Regions from separate parts of the Bariatricus sp. HCP28S3_A7 genome, predicted to be linked through region 3. Evidence: predicted binding sites of a transcription regulator. Region 3 holds the regulator's gene; each other region holds the start of a gene.
The links. The regulator HrcA, encoded in region 3, represses chaperone genes, less so after heat shock. The targets are predictions, from matches to a motif close to TGTTAGCACTCNNNNNNNNNGAGTGCTAACA.

Region 1 (7,588 bases), on a different contig from region 3:
CTCTGGCGATGAATTTCTCCAGTGTCGCCTCGGAAAGTCCTTCTACATTCAGTGCGTCCCTGCTTGTAAGAAGTGCAAACGCTTTGATCCGTTTTGCCTGACATTCCGGATTCGTGCAATAAAGTGACTTGGCATCATTCATCTGCCGTACCCTCGTCTCTCCTCCACAGACCGGACAAGTCCGTGGGATTTCGATCCTGCCGCTCCTCGTCAGGTTCCGTGCAATCTGCGGAATGATCATATTGGCCTTGTACACTTCGATCGTATCTCCGATTCCCAGCTCCAGTTCCTCCATAATGCTCAAATTATGGACACTGGCCCGGCTTACCGTGGTTCCTTCCAGTTCCACCGGTTCAAAGATCGCAACCGGGTTGATCAGCCCTGTTCTCGACGGGCTCCACTCGATTTCAAGCAGATGGGTCTCTTTGATCTCATCCGCCCATTTGAATGCAAAGGAATCCCTCGGGAACTTCGCTGTTCTTCCCAGAGACTGTCCATATGCAATGTCATCATATACCAGAACCAGACCATCCGATGGAAAATCATTTTCTTTGATTTTCTCTGCAAAATAAGCCACTCTTTCTTCCAGTTCGTCCGCAGTCACCGGATAGTGTTCTACCACTTCAAATCCCTGATCCGCCAGCCAGTCAAGCTGGTATGCTCTGGAATTATGGAAATCCACTCCCTCGGCTTTCACCAGCGTAAATGCGTAAAACTTCACATTTCTCTTAGCTGTAATCTCATTATTAAGCTGTCTCACTGAACCACTGCAGAGATTCCTCGGATTCTTATATTTCGCATCCACATCTTCAATTGTCTCATTGATCCTTTCAAAATCCCGGTAGCCGATTACAGCCTCCCCTCTCAGGATCAATTCCCCCTTATAGGAAATATGAAGCGGGATATTTTTAAAGACACGGGCATTGTTGGTAATAACCTCTCCGATCTCTCCATTTCCCCGGGTAACTGCTTTATAAAGTGTTCCGCCGCGATAGGTCAGAACAATCGTCAACCCGTCCATCTTCCAGGAGATCACCGCTTTCTGGTTTCCCACAAATTCCTTCAGTCTGGAGACCTCTTTTGTCTTGTCCAGTGAAAGCATCGGTGACTCGTGGCGTTCTTTCGGGAGCTCACTGAGCACCTCATATCCCACATGGATCGTCGGACTGGAAGCAAGCACGATGCCCAGTTCTTCTTCCAGGCCTTTCAGCTCATCATACAGTGCATCATATTCAAAATTGCTCATGATTTCGCGGGATTCCTGATAATACGCTTTCCCTGCCCGATTCAGCAGTTCTACCAATTCCTGCATTCTTTTCTTTTTATCCATCTATTCTATCCTCCTGGTGCACCGTCACATTGGATGAGTTTCTGATCTGTTCATAGAGTTCATTCAGCTCCTGATCCGTCACCTTACGATACTGACCGGGTTTTAAGTCTCCCAGCTCAATATTCATGACACGGGTTCGGATCAGTTCTTTCACTTCGTATCCCAGCGCTTCGCACATCCTCCGGATCTGCCGGTTCAGGCCCTGGGTCAGGATAATCCGGAATTTATACTTTCCAATCTTGTCCACCACGCAAGGTCTTGTCACCGTATCCAGGATCGGGACTCCAGAGGCCATCTTTCTCAAAAACTCCTCCGTCACCGGCTTATTCACCGTAACCTTATATTCCTTTTCATGATGATTTCCCGCACGCATCATCTTATTGATGATATCGCCGTTATTGGTCATCAGGAGCAGACCCTCCGAATCCTTATCCAATCTTCCGACGTAGGTGATTCGGATGGGATAGTTCAAAAAACGGACGATACTGTCTCTCTCTCTTCGCTCCTCCGTGCATACGATGCCTCGCGGCTTATTGACGGCCAGAACGACCATTTCTTCCTGACGGGAGATGACCTTCTTCCCGATTCTCACTTCCTGTCCCTGCATCACCTTCGTACCCGGAACCGCTCTTTTCCCGTCTACGGTCACACGCCCCTGTTCTATCAGCTTGTCCGCTTCTCTTCTGGAACATACGCCGGATTCACTCAAGTATTTATTCAGGCGCACAGCACCTGCATTTTCCCTGTTCTTAAATTGCTGTTCAATCTTATTTGTCACTTTTAACCCCATTTTCTGACCCAGGAGGTCATACAAATACTTACGGATCGGTGTACCTTTCGTGCTCCCGAAACCTTAGCATTCTCATTGTACTGTCTTTATTAAGAAAAGTCAATTGATGCATTTCCCATTCCGGTATGCTATACTTAGCTATACATAATGATATCATTACACATTTCAGGAGGTATTTCATGCTGATCTTTTCACTTGACACTAAAAAATGCATGAATGGACTGCTTCTGCATTCCGGTTTCGATTCGTTTCTCTTCATTGAGGGTGAGATCGTCACATTCTGTACATTTCAGTTTGACGGACATCTGAAAAAAGATTTTTTCCATCAGGACATAACCGACGAACCTGTTCAGATCGAACGGAATTTTGCGCTCTGGAAAGAAGTAAGGGAATTTTGTTTTTCCTTGATCAAAGGGAAGCGAACTCCGCTTGGCTTCAAGCTTGTATTATCGCTTTCTTCACCGAATATCGCCCATCTTCTTGAGCGGGAAGAGCTTCCTTTTTCCCCGGCTGATGTACAGGGACTGTATCTCAATTTCAAATTCAACGGCACATCCCTTACCTGTACGACAGGCACCTCTATGAAGCTGTTCACGATGGACAAATCGCTGGAGCAGGCCTGGGACAAAATGGTCCAGCGTATCTTTACAAAACAGGATATCCCCTTTGAAATCTTGTCTTAACACATAAGAAAGGGGTCCCTAAATGACATCGCACATCAGGAGACCCCCGTTTTTATGATCTGCAGTATTCTATTTTGTAAGCATTAACATTATCTCATTGCTTCGTTTTACAAATTCCGTCATTTCCTCCGGATTCAGTGGTTTATGCGCAATCATCGCCAGATCGTAAAGCTGTTTGCAGAACAGTTCTGTATTTTCACCGTCTTTATGATCCACCACATACTGAACCAGCGGATGATTTGCATTCAGGATCAATGTAGAATCATCTCCGAACATGGACGGATCCATTCCTGCCATGCCATACATCTTCATCATTTCCTGCATACGGCGTGACTGCTCAGAAAGGGTGATCATGGAAGCGACATTTTCATCTTTCATCTTTTCCACTTTCACATTCAGTTTATCTTTTCCAAGCGCTTTCCGGAAGATTTCCATCAGGCTGTCCGTTTTTTCCTTAAATGCATCCTTTTCGTCTTCTGCCACTTCTTCTTTGAAATGATCGGTCAGTTCTGCATCGATTCTCTGGAACCGCACATGCTCATTTCTCTGCTCCAGCTGTGTGATGAACGGAGAATCAATGTTGTGGGACAGAATCACTGCATCCAGTCCTTCTTTCTTGAACATGTTGATATACTGGCTCTGCTGCTGTTCATCCGTTACATAGTAGATGGTTGTCTTCATATCCTCTGTAACGGTGTTTGCATCCTCGTTCTCATCTTCTTTATTCTCATTCGGCTCTACAATCGTGCCGCCGTTCTTCTCAATACATTCTTTGAGTGTCAGATAGTTGTGATCCAGATTCTTGAAGAGGATGTAATCTTTCATCTTATCACAGAATTTCTCATCCTTCAGGCAGCCGAATTTGATGAACGGACTGATATCATCCCAGTATTTTTCATAAGTTTCCTTATCAGTCTTGCACATTCCGGACAATTTGTCTGCCACTTTCTTGGAAATGTATTCTGCGATCTTCTGTACAAATCCATCATTCTGCAGTGCACTTCTTGATACGTTCAGCGGAAGATCCGGGCAATCGATCACGCCCTTTAATACCATCAGGAATTCCGGAATCACTTCCTTGATATTGTCTGCGATAAATACCTGGTTGTTATACAGTTTGATGGTTCCTTCGATGGAATCATATTCTGTATTGATCTTCGGGAAGTACAGAATACCTTTCAGATTAAACGGATAGTCCATGTTCAGATGGATCCAGAACAGAGGCTCCTTGTAATCCATAAATACTTTGCGGTAGAATTCGATATAATCATCTTTCGTGCATTCATTCGGATGTTTGGTCCAGAGCGGCTGTGTATCATTTATCGGAACCGGACGCTTCACAATCTTAACTTTATCCTTTGCCGGTGAAACTTCTACCATTTCTTTTTCGCCGTTCTCATTTTCTTTTTCTTCCATCTTTGCATCTTCATGGATATGTTCAACGACCTCATCGGTATCCAGAAGTTCTTCTTCCGGAATCGTCTCATATTCTGTCTCTGCATTTTCTTTTGAAAGATAGATCTCTACCGGCATGAAGGAGCAATATTTCTCCAGCACTTCACGCATACGGTATTCATTGGCAAACTGAAGGCTGTCTTCATTAAGCAATAAGGTAATCTCCGTTCCAACTCCCTCTTTATTGCCGTCTTCCATCTCATACTCTGTTCCGCCATCACTTACCCAGTGTACCGGTACTGCGCCTTCTTTATAAGAAAGTGTATCGATTTGTACTTCGTCCGCAACCATGAATGCGGAATAGAATCCAAGGCCAAAGTGACCGATCATGTCATCCTCTGTCGTCTTGTCCTTATACTTTTCAAGGAACTGCGTTGCGCCGGAGAAAGCGATCTGTGTGATATACTCTTCCACCTCATCCGCGGTCATACCAAGTCCGTTATCGATGAATTTCAATGTTTTCTCTTCCGGATTTACGATAACCTGGATCTTTGCTTTATAATCTTCCGGCATTTCATATTCGCCCATCATATCCAGTTTTTTCAGTTTAGTAATCGCATCACATCCGTTGGAAACAAGTTCACGTGCGAAAATATCATGATCGGAATACACCCATTTCTTAATGATCGGGAAAATATTTTCGCTGCTAATTGAAAGACTGCCTTTTTTTGCTGCCATTTGTACCACTCCTTATGTTAAATATTTTTTTCTTTTTCACATCTATCAGATATCTTAATACCCTAAAATCCAAATGTCAATAGAAAATTAGCACTCATTTTGAATGAGTGCTAATAATTTTGTGAAAAATATAAACTTTTTCTAAACTTTCTATTCTACGCTCTTCAAAGATTCCACCATATCAATCTTTTTCAGTTTGTAGAACATGATCCAGTTCACGAACATAGAGAATGCCACGGTAAACAGGAAGCTGTACAGATAGCTGATTGGGTGAATTTCTCTTCCGAACATCGCTTCATTGACTTCAACGGTTACGATCACAAATCTGTGCATGAGATTTCCAAGTCCCATTCCCACCAATGCTCCCAAGAAGGTCAGCATCACATTCTCTCTGTATACATAAGATGCGACTTCGATATCATAAAATCCCAAAACTTTCAGTGTAGCCAGTTCACGCCTTCGCTCTGTGATATTGATATTATTCAGATTATACAGCACCACAAACGCAAGCATTCCCGCAGAAACGATCAACACAATGATGACCAGATTCAGACTTCGAAGCATATCATCCAGCCTGCTTTCGATGCTCTTGCTGTAACTCACATTTAACACATCATCAAATTCCAGCAGCGTCCTGCCCGTTTCCTCGATCGAGTCTTCCTGTCCGTCCTTCATACGAAGAAGGATGCTATTATATTTCGGCGGTGCCCCATAAAGCTCTTCATAGGTATCATTGCTCAAATAGAGATAATGTCCCATATAGTTCTCACATATAGCGCCGATCACAACTTCACGTTCTCCTTTGTCGTCATCTTTGATCGTGATGGTATCTCCCACATTCACCGCAAGGATCTGAGACATCTTTTCGGTAAGAATCACTTTATCTTCGGCAAGTGTATATGTTTCATCACTGGTTCTGCTGTGGAAGCTGAGAAAGCTTTTCAGTTCTTCTTCACTTTCCGGTACCACAAGATACACGCTTGATTCATCGCTTTCCGATTTCACTTTCAGTTTCTGCATCCTCACCTGTGTAAAATCATCCAGCGCCGAATCTGCTTCCAATTCGTCAAGGATCTGATTCTTTTCTTCTTTATCGATCGTATCATTCATATATGCAGTCGCATCATAAAACTGTATCTTTTCATATTGAAGGTCTACGATCTCGTAAATGCAATCCTTAAGGCCAAAGCCGACCAGAAGAAGTGCCATACATCCTCCGATACCGAAAATGGTCATAAAGAACCGTTTCTTATAGCGGATCAGATTTCTGATCGATGATTTCCATGTAAAACTAAGTCTTCTCCAGAACCATCCGATTCTTTCCAGAAGGATCCGTTTGCCCTGTTTCGGTGCCGGCGGTCTCATGAGCGCAGCCGGATGAGATGCGAGTTCCTTATAGCAGGAACCGATCGTCGCCGCAAGCGTACAGATCACAGCAATTCCTGTCGCCTGAACCGCGTAGCTCAAATGATAGGGGAGCAGAATATCCGGCAAATGTTTATACAGGATCTTATATGCATAAATGATAACCAGTGGGAATACCTTCTCACCGATCAGGACGCCCACGATACTTCCGCCAAGTGTCGCGGAAAGTGCATAGAAAATATACTTTTTAGCTATGGCCAATTTCCCGTATCCGAGTGCTTTCATCGTGCCGATCTGGATACGCTGTTCCTCCACCATCCTGGTCATCGTTGTCAAGCTAATCAACGCAGCGACCAGGAAGAACAAGAATGGGAAAACCTCTCCGATCGAGCGCATACGATCCGCATTTTCTCCATAGCCGTCATATTCAGCCATTGCTTCACTCCGGTTCTGAATGTACCATTTCGGCTCTTCCACCTTCGCAATCTCAGCTTTTGCATCCGCAATCTGCTGCTTCGCCTCAATCAATTTTTCTTCGCCTTCACGGATCTGATTTTCACCGTCTTCAATCTGCTGCACGGCATCCGCTGCCGCTTTGGCGTACTCGGATTTTCCTTCGGACAGTTCTTTCTCAGCCGAAACAATTTCTTTTTTTCCCTGATTAAGGCTTTCCTCTTTTTCACGGATCAGTGTCCATGCGGCATCCAGCTGTCTCTGCCCGTCTTCGATCTGCTGCTTTGCATCTAACAGTTCTTTTCTTCCATCCTCGAGCTGCTTTTTCCCCGATTCCAGAGCCTGCCCAGCTTCAATAAGCTGTTGCTCCTGCTTCAGAAGTTCTTCCTCTTTTTCCAGGAGTTCCTTCTCGGTCGCATCCAGCTCACTTCGTTTCTGGATCAGTTCCTCTCTATGCTGCTGCAGCTCCTCTATTTTTGCAGGAATCTGCTCCTCATTTTCTACTCCGGCCACCTGCAGCTGAACAAGAATTTCATTCTTCTGTTCTTCCAGTGCCTCTTTCTTCTCCAGCATTCCCTCGTAAATCTCTACGAGTTTGTTCTGCAGTTCTGAACGTTCCTCCTCAGGAACCGCAGAAATCTTTTCATAAAGGCTTTGCCCAATCTGTACCAGCTTATCCAATGTTTCAAGTGCCGAGTCGATCTGCTCCAGACCATCTGCTGCCTGCTGAAGCTGTTCGATACCGGTATCAATCTGCAGGATTCCTTCTTCGATCTGCTCACGTCCGGCTTCAATCTGCTCTTTTCCATTGGCGATCTCTTCCTTCCCGGAAGT
Region 2 (7,588 bases), on a different contig from region 3:
ACAATCTTAAATGCGTTTGACATCAAATAGTGGATGTAACATAGAAACAGGTGCTTGACCGTGCCGAAAGGAGAACAGAATGAAACGATCTAAGATTAATGCAGAAATTTATTTTGTTAGTCGTGACAGGGATAATTCTGCATCCGCTTCAAGGAGCGATGTTCGTAAAAATCGTACATAAACTGGCAGCAGTTCTTTTTCTGATTGGTATGCTGTGGCATATGTGGCAGCACAGAGCAAAAAGGAAATAGAATCCTTAGAAGGAAGCACCGTGTGTATTCAAAAAAATTCAACATAATATGGCATAGGACTAGTCATTACACTTATGATTTGATACAATACCTTATAGCAAATCAGCGAAAAGGAGAGAATGCAAATGGAGATTACAAACGACATTAAATATGTAGGTGTCAATGATCATGAAATTGACCTGTTTGAAGGTCAGTATGATGTTCCGAACGGCATGGCATACAATTCCTATGTTATTGTGGATGAAAAAGTAGCCGTTATGGATACCGTAGATGCAAGATTTCAGCATGAATGGCTGGATCAGATCGGTGCTTTACTGGGAGACCGCCAGCCGGATTATCTGATCATTCAGCATATGGAACCGGATCATTCCGCAAATATTGCGAATTTCATGGATATCTACAAAGATACAAAGATCGTGTCCAGTGTGAAAGCTTTTGCAATGATGAAACAGTTTTTTGGAACTGATTTCACAGACAGACAGATCGTGATCAAAGAAGGGGATACGCTGGAACTCGGAAAGCATACCCTGGCATTTGTCGCTGCACCAATGGTTCACTGGCCGGAAGTTATGGTGACATATGATACCTGTGACAAAGTGCTGTTCTCTGCAGACGGATTCGGTAAATTCGGCGCTCTGGATGTAGAAGAGGACTGGGCATGCGAAGCTCGTCGTTATTATATCGGAATCGTAGGAAAATACGGCGCTCAGGTACAAAATCTGCTGAAGAAAGCAGCAGGACTGGATATTCAGACGATCTGTCCGCTGCACGGACCGATTTTGAAAGAAAATCTGGGATATTACCTTGGACTTTACAACACATGGTCTTCTTACGAAGCAGAATCAGAAGGAATTGTGATCGCTTATACTTCCGTATATGGCAATACAAAGAAAGCCGTCAATGCACTGGCAGATAAACTCCGTGCAAAAGGCTGCCCGAAAGTAGAACTGCATGACCTTGCACGTACGGATATGGCTGAAGCTGTGGAAGATGCATTCCGCTACAACAAGCTGGTACTTGCCACTACGACTTATAACGCAGACATTTTCCCGTTCATGCGCGAATTTATCAATCATCTGACCGAACGCAATTATCAGAAGAGAACGGTGGCATTTATCGAAAACGGCTCCTGGGCTCCGATGGCTACAAAGGTTATGAAAGGCATGCTGGAAAAGAGTAAAAATCTGACCTATACAGAGAATACAGTACGTATCATGTCAGCACTGAATGAAGAGAGCAGTGAGCAACTTGAAAAACTGGCTGATGAGCTTTGTGCAGACTATATTGCACAAAATGCAGATACAGCGAATAAAAATGATCTGTCTGCACTTTTCAACATCGGATACGGGTTGTATGTGATTACATCCAACGATGGAAAGAAGGATAATGGTCTGATCGTAAATACGGTATCTCAGGTTACGAATACTCCGAACCGGGTCGCTGTAACGATCAATAAGGCAAATTATTCTCATCATGTGATCAAACAGACAGGAATCATGAATCTGAACTGCCTGTCTACGGAAGCGCCGTTCCGTGTATTTGAGAGATATGGTTTCCAGAGCGGAAGAACGGTTGATAAATTCGAAGGCGTTGAAACACTTCGCTCTGATAATGGACTGGTATTCCTGCCGAAATACATTAATTCCTTCATGTCGTTAAAGGTAGAACAGTATATAGATCTGGATACACATGGAATGTTCATCTGCAGTATTACAGAATCCCGTGTGATCTCTAATGTGGAAACGATGACCTATACTTACTATCAGAATTATGTAAAACCGAAACCACAGACTGAAGGAAAGAAAGGATTTGTCTGCAAGATCTGCGGTTATATCTATGAAGGCGATGAACTGCCGGAAGACTTTATCTGCCCGCTGTGCAAGCATGGAGTGGCGGATTTTGAGCCGATTGCGTAGAGGAAGATGTGTGGTTGTGCGTAACACGCAATAAGAATATTGAATCAGAAGATGCCCTGAAATGCCGAAACTGAACGGTGTTTTGGGGCATCTTTTATGTTGATTTAGAACAGTAAGGAATTGTATTTCGTATTTCCTTATGTTAGAATACAGACAAAGCATTTAGTTCTATTTGTCTAAGCGAAAAGTGTCTGATTTTATCTCATACATCAGAATTTTTTAGAAATCTCAATGCTTGCAGATATTTATGCGAACATTACGAAAAATGCGAATCTGTACGGGACACAATGAAGAATTGATGAATATGCGCCAGACCCGCGCGGAGGGGTATGAGGATGGCGAAGCCGCTGGAATGATAAAGGGCGAAGCGATTGGAAGGCAGCAGATTAATCAGTTGAATATTCTTCTTGAAGAGCAGAATCGGACGGTAGATATCATAAAAGCAGCAAATGATCCGGAGTATCAGAAGAAATTATTGGAAGAATTTTCACTATAAGGAGTTATAAGCGAGTTCTGAATTTAGAAGAAAAGATAATTAGAAAATAAAGAATAGAAACAGTCATTGCAGAATATTGGACGCTGTATTTCAATTCCTGCAATGGCTGTTTTTGATTCTGAGGAGAGAAAAAAATTTAAAAAAATTAGCACTCACCTATTGACAGTGCTAACAATAAGTGTTATATTACAACTAGAACAAGGGAAGAGGAAAAATAAAAGAACAGAAACTGAATCTCGAAGTTCAAATCTACAAACAATATAACATACATATATATTTTAAGAAGGAGCGATGCTTTATGTTAATGCCTAGTATTTTTAGAAACGATGTATTTGATAACTTTTTTGAGGATCCATTCGGAAGTTACGGGGCAACGGATTTGATGAGTACAGATATCCAGGATAAGGATGGCGCATATGAGATTACGATGAATATCCCGGGTGCGAAGAAAGAAGATGTACAGGCAGAACTGAAAGATGGTTACCTTACCATTCATGCTTCGGTAAATGCGAAGAGAGATGACAAAGATGAGAAAGGACATTACATCCGCAGGGAAAGATATTCAGGAACCGGAAGCAGAAGTTTCTTTGTAGGAGATGATGTGACGGAAGAAGATATCAAAGCAAAATTCGAAGACGGAACACTGAAGATGATAATCCCGAAGAAAGAAGCCAAACCTGCCGTTGAGACAAAAAGGTTTATTTCGATTGAAGGATAATGGATAACAGATAACAATAGTATATTAATTGATTTGAATTGAATGGAGGAATGACTTATGATGACACCGAGTATTTTTGGAAATGACTTTTTTGATGATTTTTGGAGTTTCCCGTTTTATAATGACAAAGATGTAAAGAGAATGGAAAAGAAAGCCTATGGGCGTGGCGCTAAAAATATCATGAAAACGGATATCAGAGAGCATGATACAGGATATACGATTGAAGTGGAGCTTCCGGGCTTTAAGAAAGATGAAGTAAAGGTATCGCTGGAAGATGGATACCTTACGATCAATGCTGCGAAGATGCAGGAGGAGAATGAGAAGGATAAAGCGACCGGAAAATACATCCGTCAGGAACGTTTCTCCGGAGCTTGCCAAAGAAGCTTCTATGTAGGTGAAGATCTGACGGAGGAAGATATTAAAGGAGAATTTAAGCATGGCATTTTGAAACTGGAGATTCCGAAAAAGGAAGCAAAGCCCGTAGTAGAGACGAAAAAGTATATCACGATTGAAGGATAATTTTTTAGGACTCTCTTATATCAGTGAAATAAAGGAGCACGCTGCAGACTTTACCGTCGGCAGCGTGCTTTTTCTGAGCATTTAGCTGTTTATAAAAACCGATAAATGGAAAAAATTAGTGAATCTGACGATGTATTATTTACTCTTCGTGTGCTATATTAGGAGTGCCCCAAAGGGCGGTCATTGTATGAGAATACTTTGAGAAAATGAGTCAGGGAGGGTGTTAGCTTGAAAAAACGATATTATTTTATGACTACTTTGTTTACTCTTATTTTAGTCAACCTAGCAAGTCCAATGGCGGTATTGGCAGCGGATCATGCTGTAAAAAAGGCAGATGCAATCGTTCCGCCGCTTTGGATGTGTGTTCCGTTTGCCGGACTTCTTCTTTGTATTGCAGTTATGCCACTGATCAAACCGGCGTGGTGGGAGAAACATCAGCCGTGGGCCGTGATTTTGTGGTCTGTTCTTTTTGTGATACCTTATGCGGTTGTATATGGGATGGGGACTGCCGCAGAAACAGTTCTGGAATGTATCATCGGGGATTATTTAACATTTATTGTGCTTTTGTTCGGACTTTTCTGTGTGGCTGGTAATATTACGATGGAAGGAGACCTTGCAGGTTCGCCCAGAGTGAATGTGATATTACTTACACTTGGAACCGTTTTGTCAAGTCTGATCGGAACGACGGGAGCAAGTATGCTGATGGTGCGCCCGGTCATAAAGATGAACTCGTGGCGTAAGAAGAGAGCACATATCATGGTGTTTTTCATTTTCCTGGTGTCCAATATCGGAGGGTGTCTGACACCGGTGGGAGATCCGCCGCTTTTGATGGGATTTTCCAGAGGAGTGCCGTTTTTTTGGAGCCTGCATCTGTTCCCGATTTTACTCTTTAATATGGTAGTATTATTAACAGTATTTTATTGGATCGATCGTCGTGCGTATTGCAGGGATATTGCTTCAGGGCGGATGCCGGATATCAGCAGACCGGGCACAAAGATTACGATCAAAGGTCTGCATAATATTATTTTTCTTGTAATGATCGTTGCAGCTGTTATACTGAGTGGCGTGTTGCCAGAGCTCCCGCTTTTCCGGGATGCGTCGGGAAATGTAAAAGGAATTCCTGTGTTTGGAAGTGTCACACTGACCTGGCCTGCGATAATCGAAATGGCGATCATTCTTCTGGCAGCATTTCTGTCATTTAAAACGACGGATCAAGAAGTGCGGAAGAAAAACCATTTCACATGGGGAGCAATTCAGGAAGTTGCGGTGCTTTTTATTGGCATATTTATCACGATGCAGCCGGCGCTTATAATTCTTAAGAGTATGGGGGCGAGTCTGGGGCTTACCAAACCGATGGAAATGTTCTGGGTGACCGGTGCGCTTTCCAGTTTTCTGGATAACACGCCGACTTATCTGGTGTTCCTTACAACGGCAGGCGTTATGGGATTCACAAAAGGAATTGCGACTACACTGGGAACGGTTCCGGTGAAAATGCTGACGGCGATTTCCTGCGGCGCGGTATTTATGGGAGCGAACACATACATTGGAAATGCTCCGAACTTTATGGTGAAATCCATTTCAGAAGAAAATGGTATTCGTATGCCGTCATTTTTCCATTATCTGTTATGGTCTGTTTGTGTATTGGTTCCGGTGTTCCTGCTGGATACACTCGTGTTTTTTAGATAGGGAGGGGAAGAGTATATGCAGAATAGTAATAACAGCCTGTTAAGGCTGGCAGAACGAATTTATGATTTGGATGCAAAAGTATATGAAAGTCTGGGTTCTTCTCTGGGACGAGTGTTTAATGGAGACAGAGAACGGTGCATCAATGATATTGTCGAGAGACTGCGTGAAAGAAATGAAGGGCATACACTGAGAAGTGAACTTGCCCTGATCAGCAACATGGCGCGCACGATTCGGGAAAAACCGGTTCGAAGCGAGATTATGCGGGAATACGATCAAATATTAAAAGCTGTGGAAGAACTGCCTACCAGTTTCGCAGAGGGGGATGTTCTGGATGTCAAACGTGCGAAACTGAATACTTTGACACAGCGGTTCGGGGAGAAGGATCATATGATCATCTGTATCGGACGAACATATGGATGTGGAGGAAGTGAGATCGGATTCCAGCTGGCAGATGCGCTGAAAATCAATTATTATGACGTGGAAATATTCAATGAGGTACTCCGGAGACTGGAGGCGGAGAAGGATACTGTCTATGACAAGGGAGGATATCCGTACATTCATGATGAGGAGAACCGCGCACGATATGTTGGAACCAGCCAGGCATTTACAAAAGCTCAGAAGGTAACGCTGGCACAGAGACTGGAAGAATTCAACCGGTATCACGGACTGCCGAAGAAAGATGCTGTTTTCTTTAATCAGAGTAAACTGCTCTGCGATATGGCAAAAGAAGAGGATTTTATTATCATGGGCCGGTGTGCTGATGTGATTCTGGCAAATAATAACATTCCTCATATCAGTATTTTTATCACGGCGCCATTTGAGCGGCGGGTACAGCGGGTCATGGAGGTCAATAAGAATCTGACAGAAAAACAGGCCCGGAGAATGTTGCATGCATTGGATCGAAAGCATGTGGATTATTATAAATTCTATACCGGACTGGAATGGGGAAAGGCATCGAATTATGATCTGCTGATCAACAGTTCCAGTTATGGAATCAATGGTTCGGTTGATCTGATCCTGCGAATGTTGAAGAAAAAAGAAGAGTAACATTTTGACCTTTCCTATCTTTCGTGGCTGTGTTAAGATAGTACGTACGGGAGAAAGGCCCGGTGAAAACGAGAAGCAGGAAGGGTAGAACTATATGACGAGAGGCACAGAGTTTCTGAATGAGGTGACAGAAAAACTCAGGAAGAAGATTCGGGAAATAGGGGAGACGATCCAGACGGTTCGGAAAGACATCGAAGGTATGAATGAGTATTATTGGGAAAACTATACCGAGATGGATCAGTACGGATATGAGAATTTTGACAATCAGCAGGCGCTTCTTGCGCAGGTCAATGCAAATCAGGAAAATCAGCGAATGAAAAGCCGTCTGCTGAAAATGATGGATTCACCATTTTTTGGAAGTGTGGATTTCATATATGACGGAGAAGAAGAAGCGGAGACATTCTATATTGGAATCGGAAATTTTGCAGAAGAGCGCGGGAGAGTTCCGCTGATCTATGATTGGAGAGCTCCGGTCAGCAGTCTGTTTTATGATTATGATAAAGGTCCGGCATCTTATGAAGCGCCTGCGGGCGTTCTGGAGGGAGAGATCTGCTCGAAGTGGCAGTACAAGATCCGGGGCGGCCGGATGATCTATGAATTTGAGAGTGATATGAAGATCGATGATGATATTCTGAAACAGGAGCTGGGAGAAAGCAGTGATGTCAAGCTGAAGAATATCGTGCGCACGATTCAGAAAGAACAAAATGAGATCATACGGAATACAAAGGATAAGATCATGATCATTCAGGGGGCGGCAGGCAGCGGGAAGACATCTGTCGCGCTTCACAGGATCGCGTATTTACTGTATCATGACAGGAAAAGACTTAAGTCATCTAATATTCTGATTCTGTCTCCGAACAGTGCCTTTGCGGATTATATTTCCCATATTCTTCCGGAACTGGGAGAAGAAAATATTCAGGAGATGAGCTTCGATTTATTTGCCTATCGGGAACTT
Region 3 (7,588 bases):
GTCTGTGATCTTCTGATCGAAGTCATCTCCGCCAAGTCTGTTGTTACCTGCTGTAGATAATACTTCGATAACGCCGTCACCGATCTCAATAACGGATACATCGAATGTACCACCGCCAAGGTCATAAACCATGATCTTCTGTTCTTTTTCATTGTCCAGACCATAAGCAAGTGCTGCCGCTGTAGGCTCGTTGATGATACGTTTTACATCAAGACCGGCGATCTTACCGGCATCCTTGGTAGCCTGACGCTGTGCATCGTTGAAATATGCCGGAACAGTGATAACTGCTTCTGTAACCTTTTCTCCAAGGTATGCTTCTGCATCTGCTTTCAGTTTCTGAAGAATCATAGCTGAAATTTCCTGCGGAGAATATTTCTTTCCATCAATGTCAACTTTATGGTCTGTTCCCATTTCTCTCTTGATAGAAGAAATTGTCTTTTCTGCGTTTGTAACTGCCTGACGTTTTGCAGGTTCACCTACCAGACGTTCTCCTGTTTTTGTAAATGCTACGATAGACGGTGTTGTTCTTGCACCTTCTGTATTTGCGATTACAACCGGCTGACCACCTTCCATAACCGCTACACAACTGTTTGTTGTACCTAAATCAATACCAATGATTTTGCCCATTATGAAGACCTCCTAATATTTTAAAAAATTTGTTTACTTACTTTGTTTATATAGAGTATATCTGCATCTTCATGTGTAAATATACAAACTATTTCATTCATTCTGCTATTTTAATTAGCAACCTTTACCATGCTGTGTCTCACAACACTTTCACGATACATATATCCTTTCTGGAATTCCTCGACCACGACATTCTCTCCGGCCTCTTCATCTTCAATATGCATCACTGCATTATGAAAATCCGGGTTAAATTCCTGTCCGACCGCCTCAATCGGTTTCACACCGATGCCTTCCAGTGTTGTCATAAGCTGCTTGTAGATCTTATCCATTCCCTGCACAAACGGATCTTCTTTGTTTTCCTCAGCTACAGACTGCAGGCCGCGTTCAAAATTATCAACGACCGGAAGAATCTTTTCCACGATATCTTTTGCACCGATCTCATACATGGCTGATTTTTCTTTCTCAGTCCGCTTTCTGTAATTATCGAATTCTGCCATCTGTCTGGTAAGCTTATCTGTCAGATCTGCAATCTGCTCATCCTTCTTGTCTTTTTTATTCTTTTTTTCAAAAAGCTTTGATTTTTTCGGCTCCGCAGTTTCTTCTGTTTTTTCTTCTTCCTTCGCATCTGCTTCGCCGGCCTCTTTGTTCTCACCTTCCCGACTTTCTTCGGAATCCTCTTCCTTATCATTTTCTTTTTCAGCAGCTTCTTCTGCTTCCGCTTCCATGGCGGCTTTCTTTGCCTCTTCCACTGCTTCTTTTACCATTTCTTCATTACTCATCTGATTATCCAACGGTTCTGCCACCTTTCTCCTTTCATAGTCCGGATGTTCTAACCATCCCTGTGGAAAATCTCATCCAGTTCCGCCATCAGAGTCTTTAACGTCTTCATTACATGTTCGTAATCCATCCGCTTCGGTCCAATGATTCCAATGGTCCCCTGCATACCCTCACCAAGCTCATAGGTCGCTGTGACAACACTGCAGTCCTTCATCTTCTCCACATTGGATTCATTTCCGATATAGACCTGAATGTCTTTATTCTCGCTGCTGGCCATCGTCTTTGATACCAGCGCTGCCAGCTGCTGCTTTTCTTCGAAAGCACTGATAATCTCCTGAGCGCTCTGCTTATCGCTAAGCTCCGGATATTTAAAAATATTCGTTGCGCCGCTGGTGTAAATCTCCATGTCATCATCAAGCTGTATCACATTCGCCACTGCATCCAGCACATTACTGACCACTTCACTGTGAATCCCTGCCTGTTCCTTCAGTCTGGCGATCATTCCGAGATTGATCTCTTCCACCGACAGTCCGATCAGTGCCGTATTTAACAGCATATTCAGTTTCAGCAATGCTTCGTTATCCAATGGCTCTTCCAGTGTAATAATCTGGTTCTTTACGATATTTCCATCCATCACAATGACGACGACCAACTGGTTCTCATCTACCTGTGAAAGCTGGATGAACTTCAGCTTATTCCTGTTATATACCGGAGAGGAAATCATCGTCGCGTAATTGGTGTTCGTTGCCAGTACTTTCGCGACCTGCCTTAGGAGCTGATCCATCTTATCTGACTTCTCCAGCATCTGTTCCCTCAGTTCTGTGACCTCCTGCTCTTTCTGGCTCATCAGCATATCTACATACCATCGATATCCTTTATCAGATGGAATCCTTCCCGCCGATGTGTGAGGCTGCATGATATAACCCAGTTCTTCCAGATCCGCCATTTCATTCCGGATCGTTGCAGAGCTTAAGTTCAGATCCGTATACTTGGAAATCGTTCTCGATCCCACCGGCTCTCCGGTGTCTAAATAATTCTTAATGATGGCATGAAGGATTTTCGTTTTCCGCTCACTAAGTTCCTGTATAGACTCCATCTGCACCCTCCTTTGTTTTATTAGCACTCGGCATATTCGAGTGCTAACATCATCTTCGCTTATTAATGTATCACTCCCAACACGCTTTGTCAACCCACTTTATAAATATTTCATAGTTACACTTTTTTATCGCAAAAGGACTGCCATATGACAGTCCTTTTCTCAAAACATAAACTCCACAAATACCGTATTGCTCACATCGATTCCCTGTTCTGTAAGCGCGATACGGTCCTCATGTTCTTCTATAAGATGCATACCTTTCAGTTTCCGGATCGGTTTTCCGTAGACCGCTTCGATCCCGGTTCCAAAGGCTTCCTCAAATTCTGTTTTCGATATGCCTTCCGTCATGCGCAGTCCGAGAAACATGAATTCCTCCATCTCATCTTCCAGGCTGAGTTTTTCTCCGGAAAATTTTTCTTCAAAATTATCCCTGTATTCCGTCATCTTTTCCGGATTACTGTATCTTGCCCCTTCAAAAAATGTGGCGGCACCCACGCCGAACCCCAGATACGGCACTCTTCTCCAATACCCGCAGTTGTGCCTGCATCGGTATCCGGGCTTTGCATAATTGGAAATCTCATACCGCTGATATCCCGCACCGACGAGGATCTGCTCTGTCTGATGATACATCTCCCGTTCTTCCTCCTCCGTAGGAAGCGCAGGCCACGGCAGATTTGCACCCTTTCTTTTCTCACATCCCGACTCCGCCCTTTCTTCCCGTCCTGCATCTTCCCCGTACCTGTCATAGAATAAAGTTCCGGGTTCGATGATCAGACTGTATGCAGAAATGTGCTCCGGCTCCAGAGCCGCGACTGTTCTCAGTGTTTCGGTCCAGCTCTCCGCCGTCTGACCCGGGATCGCCGAAATCAGATCAATATTGATATTGTCAAATCCGCACATCCTCGCACTCCTATAGGCCTCAAGGAATTCTTCATAAGTGTGTATCCTTCCAAGCATCCGCAGTTCTTCATCATGGACAGACTGTAGTCCGATGCTCAGCCGGTTCACACCGGCATCTTTATACGCTTTCAGTTTTTCATCCGTAACCGTACCGGGATTCATCTCCATAGAAATCTCCGCATCCGCAGAAATGTGATATTGATCCCGAACCGTATCAAGAATCATCCGGAACTGGTCTCCGGTAAGAAGAGAGGGAGTCCCTCCTCCAAAGAAAATGGAAGAGACCTGATACTCTTCCACTTTTCCTGCATTTGTCCTGATTTCCTCACACAGAATCTGTACATATTCTTCCCGCTCTTTCTCGCCTGCGGGCGCTGATAGGAAATCACAGTAGGCACATTTCTTCAGGCAGAACGGAATATGAATGTACAGTTCCAAAGGCTTGCCCGCCCCACCTGATATTTGTTTTCTTTCCATATTATTTCTTATCATCCAATTTCAGAACACTCATAAATGCTTTCTGCGGAATTTCTACATTTCCCACCTGACGCATACGTTTCTTTCCTTCTTTCTGCTTCTCCAGAAGTTTCTTCTTACGTGTGATATCACCGCCGTAACACTTCGCAAGAACATCTTTACGCAGAGCTTTGACCGTCTCACGCGCAATGATCTTGCTTCCGATCGCTGCCTGGATCGGGATCTCGAAGAGCTGTCTCGGGATCTCTTCCTTCAGCTTTTCACACATCTTTCTTCCCCGGTCATAAGCGCTTCCTGCAAATACAATGAAGGAAAGTGCATCGACTTCTTCTTTATTAATGAGAATATCCAGCTTGACCAGTTCAGACCGCTCATATCCAAGAAGCTCATAATCAAAAGAAGCGTATCCGCGCGAACGTGATTTCAGTGCATCAAAGAAATCATAGATAATTTCATTCAGAGGCAGATGGTAGTGAAGCACTGCTCTTGTCTCTTCGATATATTCCATTCCCTGGTACACGCCTCGTCTTTCCTGACACAGATCCATGATCGCTCCGATGAATTCCGAAGTTACCATGATCTCCGCTTTTACGACAGGTTCCTCCATATATTCAATCTCCGCAGGATCCGGCAGATTGGACGGATTGGTAAGTTCAATCACCTCTCCGTTTGTCTTATACACTTTGTAGATAACTCCGGGTGCTGTCGTCACCAGATCCAGGTTATATTCCCGTTCCAGACGTTCCTGGATGATTTCCAGATGCAGAAGCCCGAGGAAACCACATCGGAACCCAAACCCTAGTGCCAGTGAAGTCTCAGGCTCAAACTGAAGCGCCGCATCATTGAGCTGCAGTTTCTCCAGTGCATCCCTCAGATCCGGATATTTGGAGCTATCCGCCGGGTACACACCGCAATACACCATCGGATTGACTTTCTTGTAACCCGGAAGCGGCTTGTCACAAGGTCTTTGCGCATTCGTTACCGTATCACCGACACGCGTGTCTTTCACATTCTTCAGACTGGCAGTAAAGTATCCTACCATTCCGGCGGATAATTCTTCACAAGGAATAAACTGGCCTGCTCCGAAATAACCAACTTCCACTACATCTGCAGTTGCTCCGGTTGCCATCATTCTGATCGGTGTCCCCTTCGTGATGCATCCTTCTTTAATCCTGCAAAATACGATGACTCCTTTATACGGGTCATAAAGGGAATCAAAGATAAGTGCCTGAAGCGGGGCGTCCGGATCTCCCTCCGGTGCCGGGATCTTCTCCACGATCTGTTCCAGCACTTCTTCCACATTCAGACCGGTCTTTGCAGAGATTCTCGGTGCATCCTGTGCTTCAATCCCGATCACGTCCTCAATCTCTTCAATCACACGTTCCGGTTCTGCACTCGGAAGGTCCACCTTATTGATAACAGGCATGACATCCAGATCATGATCCAGTGCGAGATATACATTTGCAAGCGTCTGTGCCTCAACCCCCTGAGCGGCATCCACAACCAATATCGCACCGTCACACGCGGCGAGACTACGGGAAACTTCATAATTAAAATCCACATGTCCCGGAGTATCGATCAGATTGAAAATGTATTCCTCCCCGTCTTTTGCCTTGTAGACGGTGCGGACTGCCTGGGACTTGATCGTAATCCCTCTCTCCCGCTCCAGGTCCATGTTGTCCAGTACCTGTGCCTGCATTTCCCGGCTGGTAAGAAGGCCGGTCATCTCGATGATCCGGTCTGCCAATGTAGATTTCCCGTGGTCGATATGCGCAATTATACAAAAATTCCGAATTTTCTTTTGATCCATATGCATAGCCCTTTTTTCGTCTCCTTATCCTATCTTTCTCATATCCTGTCTGTATATTATGATACCTTTGGTTTTTTCCGGCTGTACTGTACCAGAAAGAGCTCGACCGACAGGACATCTCCCATTCTTCCTGTCTTGACATTCTCCTCGGTCTGCACGCCCGCCTCGACGATCTGCCGAAGCTCTTTTGCGGAAAACGCCTGTGCCTGTGCCCGGTATTTTCCCACCAGGAACGGCATGATCCCGGCTTTGGATGCCATCTCTTTGGATGGAACTCCCTGATTTTCCATTTCCTTGATTTCCATCAGAATGCGGAACTGTCTGGTCAGCAGATACAGGATCCGCATCGGCGGTTCTTTCAGCGTCAGCAGATCATAGTAATAATCCAGCGCTTTCTTCTGTTCCTTGTTCGCCACCGCATCCACCATGTCGAAGATATGGTTCGTGATCTGGGTCGTACAGATCGCATCTATGTCCGCCACCGTGATCTCCGTATGATTCAAACAATAGCAGAACAGCTTTTCCAACTCTTTCTGGATGTTCTCCATGTCATTGCCCACCTTGCCCAGAAAATATCTGGCGGCAGATTCCGTCATATTCTGATTCTCTTTTTTTACCATACCGAGAATCCAGCGCACCAGAGTCTTCTCATCCTGGCGTTTCAATTCTACGATCCTTCCTCTGTCCTTTACTGCCTTGTACAGCTTGCTTCTCTTATCGATCTCCTCCTCGACAAAGATCAGAAACGAAGTCTGAGGAATCTCTTTCAGATACTCTGCCAGTTCCGGCACCGAGCTCTTGAAGAACCCGGTATTTTCCATCACGATCAGCCTTCGCTCGGCAAAAAACGGCATCGTTTCGGCAAGGTCGATCACCTCCCGGGGATTCGTGTTTTTCCCTTCATAATACGCATAATTCATGGTATCTCCTTCGGAGACCATCGCTTTTACAAAACGATCCCTGTACTGTTTTTTCAGATAAGCCTCCTCCCCGTATAGGAGATAGATCTGTTTAAATTGTCCGGTTTTTAAATCTTCATTCAAACTCTTCATGGTCTCAGTATACTATATTTCTCCCCGTCTGTACATAATTTCACTGCATGTCCGTCTTTCGTATTATATAAGCTGACGCCCCAATTTGCAAGTCTTTCCAGCACTTCTTCGTGAGGATGCCCATAGCGGTTCTTCTCTCCGGCCGACACCCAGGCAGCATCCGGCCTTGTTATTTCAAGAAGTCTTTCCGATGTCGCATTTCTCGATCCGTGATGCCCGACTTTCAGCACTTCGAATCTGTCCGAAAGCTTTTTTTGCTCCTGAAGTTCCCCAATCCTTGCCGACACCGTATCTTCTGCGTCATTTTCCAGATCACCGGTAAATAGCATATCAAATCTGCGATAGCGAAGGGCAAGGACCATGGAGGCTTCATTGCCCGGCTCCGGCATCTCTTCTTTCTCCTTCTCGTCTCCCGGCCAGATACAGAAAAGCTCCATTTCTCCTTCCCGAAGAATCTGCCCCGCTTCGACCGTGTAGACCTTTGCCCCGTATTCTGTGGCAGTCTGTGCAAATTCATACAGTTTTTCATCCCAGAAGCGTTCCCCGGGAAGTACGATCCGTTCGATTCGGATCCCGTATTTCTGTCGTTTCAGCATTTCCTCAATTCCTCCAAGATGATCGATATCCCCGTGGGAGACCCACACATAATCCAGCTTCCCGACACCTTCGGATTTCAGAAACGGTTCGATCCGGTATTTCCCCACATCACTCACTGTGCTGCTCCCTCCGTCGATGAGGTATGTACCACCTTTCGGTCCTCTGAGGAAAAATGCATCCCCCTGTCCAACATTCATCATATAGATTTCCAGCTCTCCCGCCCTGCCGTGAGGGAACCCCATGAGCAAAACC

Region 1: a site for HrcA is predicted at 5,022-5,052, ahead of htpG (molecular chaperone HtpG). Genes of this name have one in related genera too.
Region 2: a site for HrcA is predicted at 2,807-2,837, ahead of ACTNA4_RS04815 (Hsp20/alpha crystallin family protein). Genes of this name have one in related genera too.

Annotation. Positions count from the first base shown of each region.
Region 1 covers NZ_JBQHSG010000010.1:39,745-47,332, reverse strand. Annotated here, with positions in the region: gene ligA (NAD-dependent DNA ligase LigA) at 1-1,330, opposite strand, end outside; gene rluF (23S rRNA pseudouridine(2604) synthase RluF) at 1,323-2,108, opposite strand; gene ACTNA4_RS08705 (DUF5721 family protein) at 2,300-2,803, shown strand; gene htpG (molecular chaperone HtpG) at 2,873-4,936, opposite strand; gene ACTNA4_RS08695 (FtsX-like permease family protein) at 5,087-7,588, opposite strand, start outside.
Region 2 covers NZ_JBQHSG010000004.1:217,536-225,123, reverse strand. Annotated here, with positions in the region: gene ACTNA4_RS04835 (glycosyl hydrolase 2 galactose-binding domain-containing protein) at 1-30, shown strand, start outside; gene ACTNA4_RS04830 (hypothetical protein) at 99-251, shown strand; gene ACTNA4_RS04825 (flavin reductase) at 377-2,167, shown strand; gene ACTNA4_RS04820 (hypothetical protein) at 2,415-2,663, shown strand; gene ACTNA4_RS04815 (Hsp20/alpha crystallin family protein) at 2,962-3,381, shown strand; gene ACTNA4_RS04810 (Hsp20/alpha crystallin family protein) at 3,439-3,900, shown strand; gene ACTNA4_RS04805 (sodium:proton antiporter) at 4,195-5,586, shown strand; gene ACTNA4_RS04800 (AAA family ATPase) at 5,602-6,633, shown strand; gene ACTNA4_RS04795 (HelD family protein) at 6,728-7,588, shown strand, end outside.
Region 3 covers NZ_JBQHSG010000011.1:27,081-34,668, forward strand. Annotated here, with positions in the region: gene dnaK (molecular chaperone DnaK) at 1-627, opposite strand, end outside; gene grpE (nucleotide exchange factor GrpE) at 738-1,430, opposite strand; gene hrcA (heat-inducible transcriptional repressor HrcA) at 1,457-2,500, opposite strand; gene hemW (radical SAM family heme chaperone HemW) at 2,663-3,877, opposite strand; gene lepA (translation elongation factor 4) at 3,879-5,693, opposite strand; gene holA (DNA polymerase III subunit delta) at 5,744-6,739, opposite strand; gene ACTNA4_RS09125 (DNA internalization-related competence protein ComEC/Rec2) at 6,736-7,588, opposite strand, start outside.